Regions from separate parts of the Streptomyces sp. NBC_00448 genome, predicted to be linked through region 1. Evidence: riboswitches for the same ligand, from Rfam matches in the RefSeq annotation. Region 1 holds a riboswitch; the other holds the start of a gene.
The links. Region 1 has a riboswitch for cobalamin ahead of OG370_RS09780 (cobalamin biosynthesis protein). Riboswitches for the same ligand answer to the same signal wherever they lie in the genome.

Region 1 (5,337 bases):
CCCACCCTGCTGTGACGCGTGGGCGGGGGTGAACGCGGTCACGGCGCCCCCGGCGGCAGGAACGGCAGGCCGTCCGGCGGGCCCTGCTCGATCAGCCGCAGCAGCGCGCCGGTGTCGGCGTGCTCCTCGATCAGATCGGCCAACCGCTCCAACTGGCCTTCCCGCAGCGCCTCGAAGCGGGTGTCCGGGGCCGGCACGAACCGCCGCCCGGCCGCCGCGGCCACCCGCGTGAGGAACGCCCGCCGGAAGCCGTCGCTCTCCAGCGAGCCGTGCCAGTGCGTGCCCCACACCGCGCCGACCCGGCAGCCGTCGAGGAACGGCTCGTCGCCGCCCAGGAGTTCGGCCACCCCGTGGTGGATCTCGTAGCCGCGCACCGGCTCGCCGTACTGCGTGCCCTCCGGGCGGGCGAGGGTCTTCTCGCGGGCGAAGCGGACCCGGGCCGGCAGCAGGCCGAGGCCCGCGACCGTACCGGCCTTCGACTCCACGTCGTCCTCGATGCGTTCGGCGAGGAGTTGGAAGCCGCCGCAGACGCCGAGCACGGGGCGGCCCTCGGCGGCACGCCGGCGGACCGCGTCGGCCAGGCCCCGTTCGCGCAGCCAGGCCAGCGCGCGGACGGTGCCGCGGGTGCCGGGCAGCACCACCAGGTCGGCGTCGGCGAGTTCGTCCGGGCGATCCACGAACCGCACCACCACACCGGGCTCGGCGGCGAGCGCGTCGAGGTCGGTGAAGTTCGACATCAGTGGAAGCGCGGCCACCGCCACCCGCAACACCTCGTCGCCGTACGGCGCTTCGACCGCGGACTCGCGCACGGCTCCGCGCAGCGACACCCGCAGCCCGTCCTCCTCGTCGATGCCCAGGCCGTGGGCGAAGGGGAGCACGCCGAGGGTGGGGCGGCCGGTGAGGCCGCGCAGCATGTCCAGGCCCGGCTGGAGCAGGGACACGTCGCCGCGGAACTTGTTCACCAGGTACCCCGCGACCAGTCGCTGGTCCTCCGGCGCGAGCAGCGCCGTCGTGCCGTAGAACGACGCGAAGACGCCGCCGCGGTCGATGTCGCCGACCACCATCACCGGCAGCCCGGCGCTCCTGGCCACGGCCATGTTGACGATGTCGGTGCGGCGCAGGTTGATCTCGGCGGGGCTGCCCGCGCCCTCGCAGATCACGGCGTCATGGCCGCGGCCCAGCTCCTCCAGGCACTCCACCACGGTGCCCAGCAACTCGGCCTGCCGGCCGCCGTGGTAGCCGCGGGCGCTCAGCTCGCCGACCGGCTTGCCCAGCACCACCACCTGGCTGCTGTGTTCGCCGCCGGGCTTGAGCAGCACCGGGTTCATCAGCGCCGACGGCTCCACCCGGGCGGCCTGCGCCTGCATCGCCTGCGCCCGGCCGATCTCGGCGCCCTCCCGGGTGACGTACGAGTTGAGCGACATGTTCTGGCCCTTGAACGGCGCGACCCGCAGGCCCTGCCGGGTCAGCCACCGGCAGATCCCGGCGGTCACCACGCTCTTGCCGGTGTCCGAGCCGGTCCCGGCGACCAGCAACCCCTTCACGCCGTGCCTCCCTCGGTCGTGGCCGCGGGCGCCGCCCGGCGCGCTCCGCGTGCCGCCGACAGCAGCACCGACGCGCCCAGCGCCAGCGCGCCGACCCGGCGGGACAGCCGGACCGCGCGCCGGATGTCGGCCGGCGCGGGCGGGCGGAACCCGGCGCCCAGCACCGGGCGGTGCTCGGTGCGGCCGCCGTACGACAGGGTGCCGCCCAGCCGCAGCCGCAGCGCCCCCGCGAATGCGGCCTCGACCGGGCCCGCGTTGGGCGAGGGGTGGCGCGGCCCGTCGCGCCTCGCGGTGGCCAGTGCGGTCCGCGGATACGGTCCGGCCAGCGCGGCGAGCCCGGCGGTGAGCCGGGCGCCCGGGTAGCCGACGGCGTCGTCCAGCCGCGCGGCGGCCCACCCGAACCGCAGGTGGCGCGGGGAGCGGTGGCCGACCATCGCGTCCAGGGTGTTGGCGGCGCGGAAGCCGACCAGCCCGGGCACACCGGCCAGGCCGCCCCACACGAGCGCGCCGACCACCGCGTCCGAGGTGTTCTCCGCGACCGACTCCACGACCGCGCGGGCGATCGCGTCGGCGTCCAGCGCGGCCGGGTCCCGCCCGCACAGGTGCGGCAGCCGGGCGCGGGCGGCGGCCACGTCCCCCGCCTCCAGCGCCGCGCCGATGGTGCGGGCCTCCCGTGCGAGCGAGGTGCCGCCGAGTACGGACCAGGTGGTGGCGGCGGTCAGCGCTACGGACAGCGCAGGGCGGCCGCGCACCGCCCGCTCCGTCAGCGCGGCGGCGGCCACGGCGCCGCCGACGCACAGCGCCGCGTACGCGGTTCCGGTGCCTCGGTCGTCGCGCCACAGCCGCTTCTCCAGGGCCCCCGCGGCCCGCCCGAACCCGGCCACCGGGTGGCCGCGGCGCGGGTCGCCGATCAGGAGGTCGCCGAGGAAGCCGAGCGTGGCGCCGTATGCGAAGGCGCGGTCGGCACGGGTCATGTCCGGGTCGTCTCGGCGGCCGAACGGCCGGCGGCCTGCGTGCAGGGCATCGCGAAGTCCTCACTCAGGGTCCGCGCCCTGGCTCGACGTGACCGGCGGTGAGAGTCTCCTGGCTCCCGGATCTACGCACTCCCGGGCCTTCCAGCCGGGCGAACCGGCCGTGACCTACAGGGTCGGGAGTGCACTCCCCGGTGACAGTGGCGGGACCGCGTCGGATTCGCACCGACTTCCTCTCCTGCCGCCGTATGGCTCCCGGCAGTTCACCACGCCCGCGGAAAGCCCGTCAACCGACCCCCCGAGTGCCCCTGCCTGCGGATTCAGGGACCACCTCCCGGTGGCGGGCTGCCCGCGCCGTTCTCCCCCAGAGCTTCGGCTGGGAGGTACCCCCACGCGGCCCTTGGGTAGCTGCGGCTTCCTCCGCGAAAAGAGCGCCACAAACCCAGGCGAGGCTCTGGGCGGAGAACTCCGCGAGCAGCAGGCCACCGGCCTGCGCGTCCCCGAAGGGGCGCGGGGAACTGCGCGACAAGCCACCGTGGACCGCGAGATGAACGTCGACCGCAAGGGGCAGGGCCTGGGGGCGCCAGGGGAGGGAGCCGCACTCACGTAGGGCGCGGCCCCCCGCAGGGCTACCCGGCGATGAGGTGGATTCCGTAGGCGACGGCGGCAGCACATGCGGCGAAACAGACATACGCACCGGTGCGGGTGAGCACCGCGGTGCCGCCGGTACCGCCCCGCCGGGACAACCCGACGATCCCGAGCGTGAAGACGCCCACGAGGCCGACCGTGGACAGGAGGGTGACGGCGAAGACCGTGCCGAGCGCGTGCCAGTCGATGCTCATGACGTGCCCTTTCAGACCGTGGTGGGAGTGGAGGCGGCAGGCGGCACGACGGCGGGGATCACCGGGCCGGCGGGCGGCACGTCGGGGGAGGGGGTGTGCGCGGGAGGCGCGGGAACGGCGGGAGCCGCCGTGGTGTCGGCGACGGTCACCGGGACGATCTGGACGGCCGGTACGGCCGGGGCGGATATGGGGGCGGGCGCCTCCGCGGCCGCAGCCTCCTGCGTCGTGGCCACCGCACCCACGGGCTCGTTGACGTTCGCGTGCGTGACCGGCTTGCGGCGGGCCGCCGTACGGACCACCACGCACACCGCGAGGCCGAGCACCCCGACCGTGGTGACACCCCAGGTGCCGCGGTCGGCGAGGTAGGCGGCGCCGCCCGCGACCAGGCCGGCCGCCGGCAGGGTCAGCCCCCAGGCGGCGACCATCCGCCCGGCGGTGCCCCAGCGGACCACCGCCCCGGTGCGGCCGAGCCCGGCGCCCAGTACCGACCCGGTGCAGACCTGGGTGGTGGACAGCGCGAAGCCGAGGTGGGAGGAGGCGAGGATGGTCGCCGCGGCGCCGGTCTGCGCCGCGAAACCCTGCTGCGGCTGGATGTCGGTGATGCCGCGGCCGACGGTGCGGATGATCCGCCAGCCGCCGATGTAGGTGCCGAGCGCTATGGCGGTGCCGGCGGAGCAGATGACCCACAGCGGCGGGTTGGAGCCGGGGGCCAGCGAGCCGCCGGCGATGAGCGTGAGGGTGATGACGCCCATGGTCTTCTGGGCGTCGTTGGTGCCGTGCGCGAGCGAGACGAGCCCGGCGGAGGCGATCTGCCCGGCCCGGTAGCCGCGCGAGGTGGCTGCGGGATCGGCGTTACGGCCGAGCCGGTAGGTGAGCCGGGTGGCGAGCATCGAGGCGAGTCCGGCCACGACGGGCGCGGCGACCGCCGGGATGATCACCTTGGTGACGACCGCGTCACCATTGACGCCGTGGGCGCCGACCGAGACGAGGGTGGCGCCGATCAGTCCGCCGAAGAGGGCGTGCGAGGAGCTGGAGGGGAGCCCGGCCAGCCAGGTCACCAGGTTCCACACGATCGCGCCGACCAGCGCGGCGAAGATCATCGCGGGTCTGATTCCGGCCGACTCGTCGACGATCCCGCCGGAGATCGTCTTGGCGACCTCCACCGACAGGAAGGCGCCGACCAGGTTGAGTACGGCTGACATTCCCACCGCGACGCGGGGGCCGAGCGCACCGGTCGAGATGGTGGTGGCCATCGCGTTGGCGGTGTCGTGGAAGCCGTTGGTGAAGTCGAAGACGAGAGCGGTGGCGATCACGAGTCCGATCAGGAGCGTGATGTGTTCCATGGGCCCAGCAATCGTTCGGTCGGGCAGGGGCGAGGCGAACGTACGGATCATTCATGAACGGAAGGTGAACTCGCGGCGGACTCGCGGTGCCGACATGAATCATCGGTGAACGGAGGGGGATCGGGAAGAGGTCGGCGCAGATACGCACAGCTTCACCCCAGCTCGTCCTGCGATCCCTTACCGCAGCGAAGCGAGCCTCGATCAGTGCCCGGACAGCCGGTCCGCCCAGCGCGCCACCGGGTCCGTGGCGGCGCTGCGCCCCCGCGCCTCGCGCCGGTCCGCACCACGGTAGGCCGCGTAGATCCCGCGCACCGCCGCCCATCTGAGCGGCTCCGGCTCCCAGCGCCGCACCCGGTGCCCCACCCACGGCAGCGCGGTCAGCCCGGTGGGCCCGCCCTGTCCGCAGTCCAGCAGCACCAGGTCCCGCAGGGTGCGCGCGGCCAGGTTCGACGTCGCCACCCCGCTGCCGACGTACCCGCCCGCCCAGCCGGTCCCCGTCGTACGGTCCAGGTGCACGCCCGCGCACCAGTCCCGCGGCACCCCCAGCATGCCCGACCAGGCGTGATCGACCGCGACCCCGGCCGCCGCCGGGAACATCCGGACCAGGATCTCCCGCAGCGCGGCCACCGTCGCCGCC
Region 2 (5,337 bases), 1.9 Mb from region 1:
GGTACATCTGCCAGGGGCTGGTGACGGACTTCATCAGGCGGCCGAGCAGGCGGTTCATGAAGCCGCGGTTGTTGAGCTGGTCCTCCAGCGCGGCCTCGTCGAACTCGCCGTGCCGCATGCGCCGGAAGACCTTCCAGATCCCGGCCAGGATCAGCAGGTTGACCAGCGCGATGGCGTACAGGAACGTGCTCGAGACGGTGGTGCCGATCCAGCCGGTGACGTCGTGCAGGCCGGAGTTGTCCTGCGCGACCGGGTTGGCGAGCGACTTGATGCCGATGGAGAGCAGGAAGGCCAGCGCGAAGACGATCGAGGAGTGGCCGAGGGAGAACCAGAAGCCCACCGACAGCGGCCGCTTGCCCTCGCCCATCAGCTTGCGGGTGGTGTTGTCGATGGCCGCGATGTGGTCGGCGTCGAAGGCGTGCCGCATCCCGAGCGTGTAGGCGGTCACCCCGATGCCGACGCCGAACACCCCGGTGCCGGTCTTGTAGTGGTGCGGTGCGACGATCACGGCGAGCGTGAACCAGCCGATGACGTGGAGCGCCACGATGAACGCGGCCATGCCGCCCAACCGGGTCCATTCGGCGCGCGACATCGACGCCGATATCCGATGCAGGCGGGACCCCGGAGCGGAGGGGGCCTCGATGGTGGAACTCAACGTGGGGTCCTTTGCGAGGGGACGGGGACTTCTCAACGCGACACGTTACTTGTTGCGACTCACTTGCAACAAGCGGGCGTCGGCGTACTCCCATCGCTCCGACCAGGCTCATCCCGGGCGCACGGGGACACGCGAGAGCGCACAGTCCCCGCACAACGCGCCCGCGTGCCCGGGCGCCGCCCGGTAGATCAGGCAGCAGCTGTTCCGCCGGAACCCCCCGCCGGGGGTACGCCGTCCGCTCCCGCGCAAGCGTCCGCGCTCCAGCAGCAGGCCGGTCAGCGCCTCGGCCCGCGCGGCGGCGTCCGGGCGCGCGGCGGCGATCATCCGCGCCGCGCCGTTCACCGCGGACGCGGTGTTGCCGCGCAGGACGTGCGGCGACACGCGGAACTCCGCGCACGCCGACTCGACCTCGCGTACCGCGCCCTCGAACACCGCGGCGGAGAACCGGTCGGCGAGCGCCGCGAGGTCCGCGCCCGCCGCACGATTCACGCCCCCTGTACGATCCGCGGCCGTCCCGGGCATGTGGTCCGTCCCGGGCGGCAGCGGCAACGCCAGCGGGTACGGTCCGCCGAGCGCGGGCTGCCAGCGCAGATCGGCCAGCCGCACCCGCCCGGGCACCCGCCCGTACAGCACCGCCAGCGCCAGGTACGGGGACAGCAGCCGCGCCACCAGGCCGAGATGGACCACCGACGCGGCCACCCGTTCCTCGACCGCCTCCGCCGGCTGCCCGCCGCCCGCGGCCAGCACCCCCCGTACGGCGGCCACCCGGGCGGCCAGCACCCCGCTTCCGCCGGGCGGGTCGGCCGGGTCGGCCGGGTCGGGCAGTTCGGCGAGTTCGGCCATCGACCGCCACACGCCCGGGCCTTCGCCGGCCGCCTCGGCCCTCTCAGCCGCCTGGACCGGCTCGACCGCCTTGATCGCCTTGATCGCCTCGACCGCGAAGAACGGCCCCAGCTCCGCCAGGGCCGCTCTCACGTCATCGTCGTTCACCGCGCCACCATGTCACCGAGGGACCGGGTGGCCGTGCACGGCGCGCGCCGTCACGCCTTGACCGGGTCGGCGCGGGGCGCCCGGACGGTCCGGCCGGCCGGCGCCGGGCTCAGCACCCGCTCCGCCAGCGGCCCGAAGACCAGCCCGATCGCCGACCAGAGCAGCAACTGCGCGGCCACCGAGTAGAACCGGAACTTGAACAGCACGTCCGCCGGGAAGCCCGGGTAGACGATCCGGCCGTGCGGGTCGGTGAGCGGCACCGGTGTCTCGGTGCCGTGGTTGCCGTACTGCTCGCGGTTGGTGGCGAGATGGCCCAGCGCCGGCAGCAGGCCGATCACCACGCCGATCACGACCAGGAAGGCCGCGCCGGCGAGCAGCGTGGCGTTCCACGTGCCGAACCGCTCCTGGAGCCGCCGTCCCAGCCACACCGCCAGGGCGAGCAGCGTGATCGAGCAGACCACCATGATCAGGTAGAGCCCGGTGCGGGCCTTGATGGTGTCCTCGTGCCCGATCGCCGGCGGGTTCGCCGGGTACTTCACGAACGGCACCAGGTAGAAGCCGAGGAAGCCGCCGCCGGCCACCAGCAGCGCCAGGGTGCGCGGCCGGACGTTGCCGACCCGGCCCAGGCACACCGTGTACACCACCGCGAAGATGGCGCCCATCGCGGCGCCGAAGAGGATCAGCCCCACGCCGATGCCGACGTCGGCCTGCACGGTGCGGCTGAACAGGTCGGGGCCGGCCGGGGAGGCCGGCAGGCCCGCGGCCTTGTCGAGGGCGTTCTGCGCCGCGTCCCGCCCGCTCTCGTAGTCGATCGCCTTGTTGATCTGCGGTTCGGCGAAGATCCGGGCGAAGACGAACGCGAGCAGCCCCGCGATCGCGCCGGCGAGCACGCCGCGCAGTACGAGTCGCTTCTCCATGTCGAGTTGTCCGCCTGCCGTGAGAGCCGTCAGTGGCAGGGGAAACCGAGGAAGTGCCGCGCGTCGTGCACGAACTCGTGGATGTGCATGTCCCTGCCGAACACGGAGACCGCGCCCTGGTCGACGCCGATGAAGTAGTACACGGCGAGCGCGAGGATCGTGGTGCCGGCCAGCCAGAGCACGGCCTTGGAGACGGGCAGGACGACCGGCGTGGCGTCGGACGACGTGTGGGTGGACAGAGAACTCACGGTGGTGCCTCCTTCGGGGATGCTGCGTCCCTCGGTCATATGGGGCTTCGTGACGGCGAAGTGTCTGACTTCCCGGAACGCCCCTGGAGGCGACCGGGTACACAGTGGCGCGACCGCGCCGGATTCCCACCGGCTTCCTCACACCTTCACGAACCATCAGCGTACGGGCGTCAGAATGTGCACGTCAACGCATGTCACGTGCCCTTCGCCACACGGCGGGCCGGCTGCTCCCGATCCGGATACGGGAGCCTGAGACCCGCCGTCAGCTCGCCGACCAGCGACGCCACTTGATCCACTTCGATCAGGAAGCCGTCGTGCCCGTACGGCGAGCGGACTGTCCGCATCCGGTCCGCGCCCGCGATGCCCGCCGCCAACTCCCGCTGCTGCGCGAGTGGATAGAGCCGGTCGGAGTCCACCCCGGCCACCAGCGTCGGTGCCGTCACGCGGCGCAGCGCCGCCGCGGTGCCGCCCCGCCCCCGCCCGACGTCGTGCGCGTTCATCGCCTCGGTCAGTACCACGTAGCTGCCCGCGTCGAACCTGCGGACCAGTTTGTCCGCGTGGTGGTCGAGATACGACTCGACCGCGTACCGGCCGCCGTGCCAAGGGCGTTCGGCGTGCTGCGCGGCGCGGCCGAACCGCTCCCGCAGCTCGGGCTCGCTGCGGTAGGTCAGGTGCGCCAGCCGCCGGGCCTGCCCGAGCCCGGCGTGCGGGCCGCCGCCGGGGGCCGCGTCGTGGTAGTCGCCGCCGTGCCAGCCCGGGTCCGCCCTGATCGCCCGGAGCTGCACCGACGCCCACCCGATCTGCTCGGCGCTCGCCGCCGCCGGGCAGGCGAGCAGCAGCAGCGACCCGACCCGCTCCGGCCGGCCCACCGCCCACTCCAGCGCCCGCATCCCGCCCATCGACCCGCCGACCACCAGCGCCCACCGCTCGACGCCCAGCGCGTCCGCCAACGACGCCTCCGCCGCGACCTGGTCGCGCTGGGTCAGGAACGGGAAGGCGCTGCCCCACCGGCGGCCGTCCGGCCGCGCGGACGCCGGGCCGGTGCTGCCCTGGCAGCCGCCCAGGACGTTCGGCGCCACCACGAAGAAGCGGTCGGTGTCCAGCGCGAGGCCGGGCCCGACCAGCCCGTCCCACCACCCGGCGGTCGGATGGCCGGGTCCGGCCGGACCCGCGACATGGCTGTCACCGGTCAGCGCGTGCAGCACCAGCACCGCGTTCGACGCGTCGGGCGCGAGGTGCCCCCACGTCTCGTACGCCAGCCGCACGCCCGGCAGTGCACCGCCCGCCTCCAGCGGCAGCGGGTGGGAGAGCGGGTGCCAGCGGCGCCGCCCGGGCGGGTCCCCCTGCCGCCACGCCCCGGAGGCGGGCGGCAGGGGGACCTCCGCGGCCGTGCGCCCCGGCACGGTCAGGACGCGCCCTTGGCCGCGCGGAACCCGGCGTCCAGATCCGCCTTGAGGTCCGCGACGTTCTCGATGCCGACCGACAGCCGCACCAGGCCGGCCGAGGTGCCGGTGGCCGCCAACTGCTCCTCGTCCAGCTGGCTGTGCGTGGTGGAGGCCGGGTGGATGATCAGGCTGCGCACGTCGCCGATGTTCGCCAGATGGCTGAAGAGCCGCACCGCGTCCACGAAGCGCTTGCCCGCCTCCGCTCCGTCGCGCAGCTCGAAGGCGAGGACCGCGCCCGCGCCGCGCGGCAGGTAGCGCTGCCCGGCTTCGTACCAGGCGCTGGACGGCAGGCCCGGGTAGTGCACCACCGCGACCTCGTCGCGTGCCTGGAGCCACTCCGCGAGCTCCTGCGCGTTCGCGGAGTGCCGCTCCAGCCGCAGCGACAGCGTCTCGACGCCCTGGAGCAGCAGGAACGCCGAGTGCGGCGACAGCGCGGGACCCAGGTCGCGCAGCAGCTGCACGCGCAGCTTGATCGCGTACGCCCCCGGGCCGAGCGCCGGCCAGTACTCCAGCCCGTGGTAGCTCGGGTCGGGCGTGCTGAAGTCGGGGAAGCGGTCGGCGTGCGCCCCGAAGTCGAAGGTGCCGCCGTCGACGACCACACCGGCGATGGTGGTGCCGTGGCCGCCGAGGAACTTCGTCGCGGAGTGCACCACGATGTCCGCGCCGTGTCGCAGCGGCTGGAGCAGGTACGGCGTCGGCACCGTGTTGTCCACGATCAGCGGCACCCCCTCGGCGTGCGCCGCGTCCGCCACCGCCCGCACGTCCAGCACGTTCCCGCGCGGGTTGCCCAGCGTCTCGGCGAAGAACGCCTTCGTGTTCGGCCGCACCGCCGCACGCCACGCCCCGACGTCGTCCGGGTCGACGAACGACACCTCGATCCCGAACCGCGGCAGCGTGTGCTTGAACAGGTTGTACGTCCCGCCGTAGAGCGACGCGCCCGCCACCACGTGGTCGCCGGTGCTCGCCAGCGTCAGGATCGCCAGCGTCTCCGCGGCCTGCCCCGACGCCAGAGCCACCGCGGCGACCCCGCCCTCCAGCGCGGCGATCCGCTGCTCGAACACGTCCTGGGTGGGGTTGTGGAT

Region 2: another riboswitch for cobalamin. It lies ahead of OG370_RS01725 (CbtB domain-containing protein); the one in region 1 lies ahead of OG370_RS09780 (cobalamin biosynthesis protein).

What each region holds. Positions count from the first base shown of each region.
Region 1 covers NZ_CP107913.1:2,283,484-2,288,820, reverse strand. Annotated here, with positions in the region: gene OG370_RS09785 (cobyric acid synthase) at 39-1,544, opposite strand; gene OG370_RS09780 (cobalamin biosynthesis protein) at 1,541-2,518, opposite strand; cobalamin riboswitch at 2,621-2,751, opposite strand; gene OG370_RS09775 (hypothetical protein) at 3,145-3,357, opposite strand; gene OG370_RS09770 (inorganic phosphate transporter) at 3,369-4,700, opposite strand; gene OG370_RS09765 (NAD(P)/FAD-dependent oxidoreductase) at 4,902-5,337, opposite strand, start outside.
Region 2 covers NZ_CP107913.1:368,160-373,496, reverse strand. Annotated here, with positions in the region: gene OG370_RS01740 (HoxN/HupN/NixA family nickel/cobalt transporter) at 1-592, opposite strand, end outside; gene OG370_RS01735 ((2Fe-2S)-binding protein) at 764-1,645, opposite strand; gene OG370_RS01730 (CbtA family protein) at 1,696-2,562, opposite strand; gene OG370_RS01725 (CbtB domain-containing protein) at 2,592-2,810, opposite strand; cobalamin riboswitch at 2,848-2,973, opposite strand; gene metX (homoserine O-acetyltransferase MetX) at 3,005-4,219, opposite strand; gene OG370_RS01715 (bifunctional o-acetylhomoserine/o-acetylserine sulfhydrylase) at 4,216-5,337, opposite strand, start outside.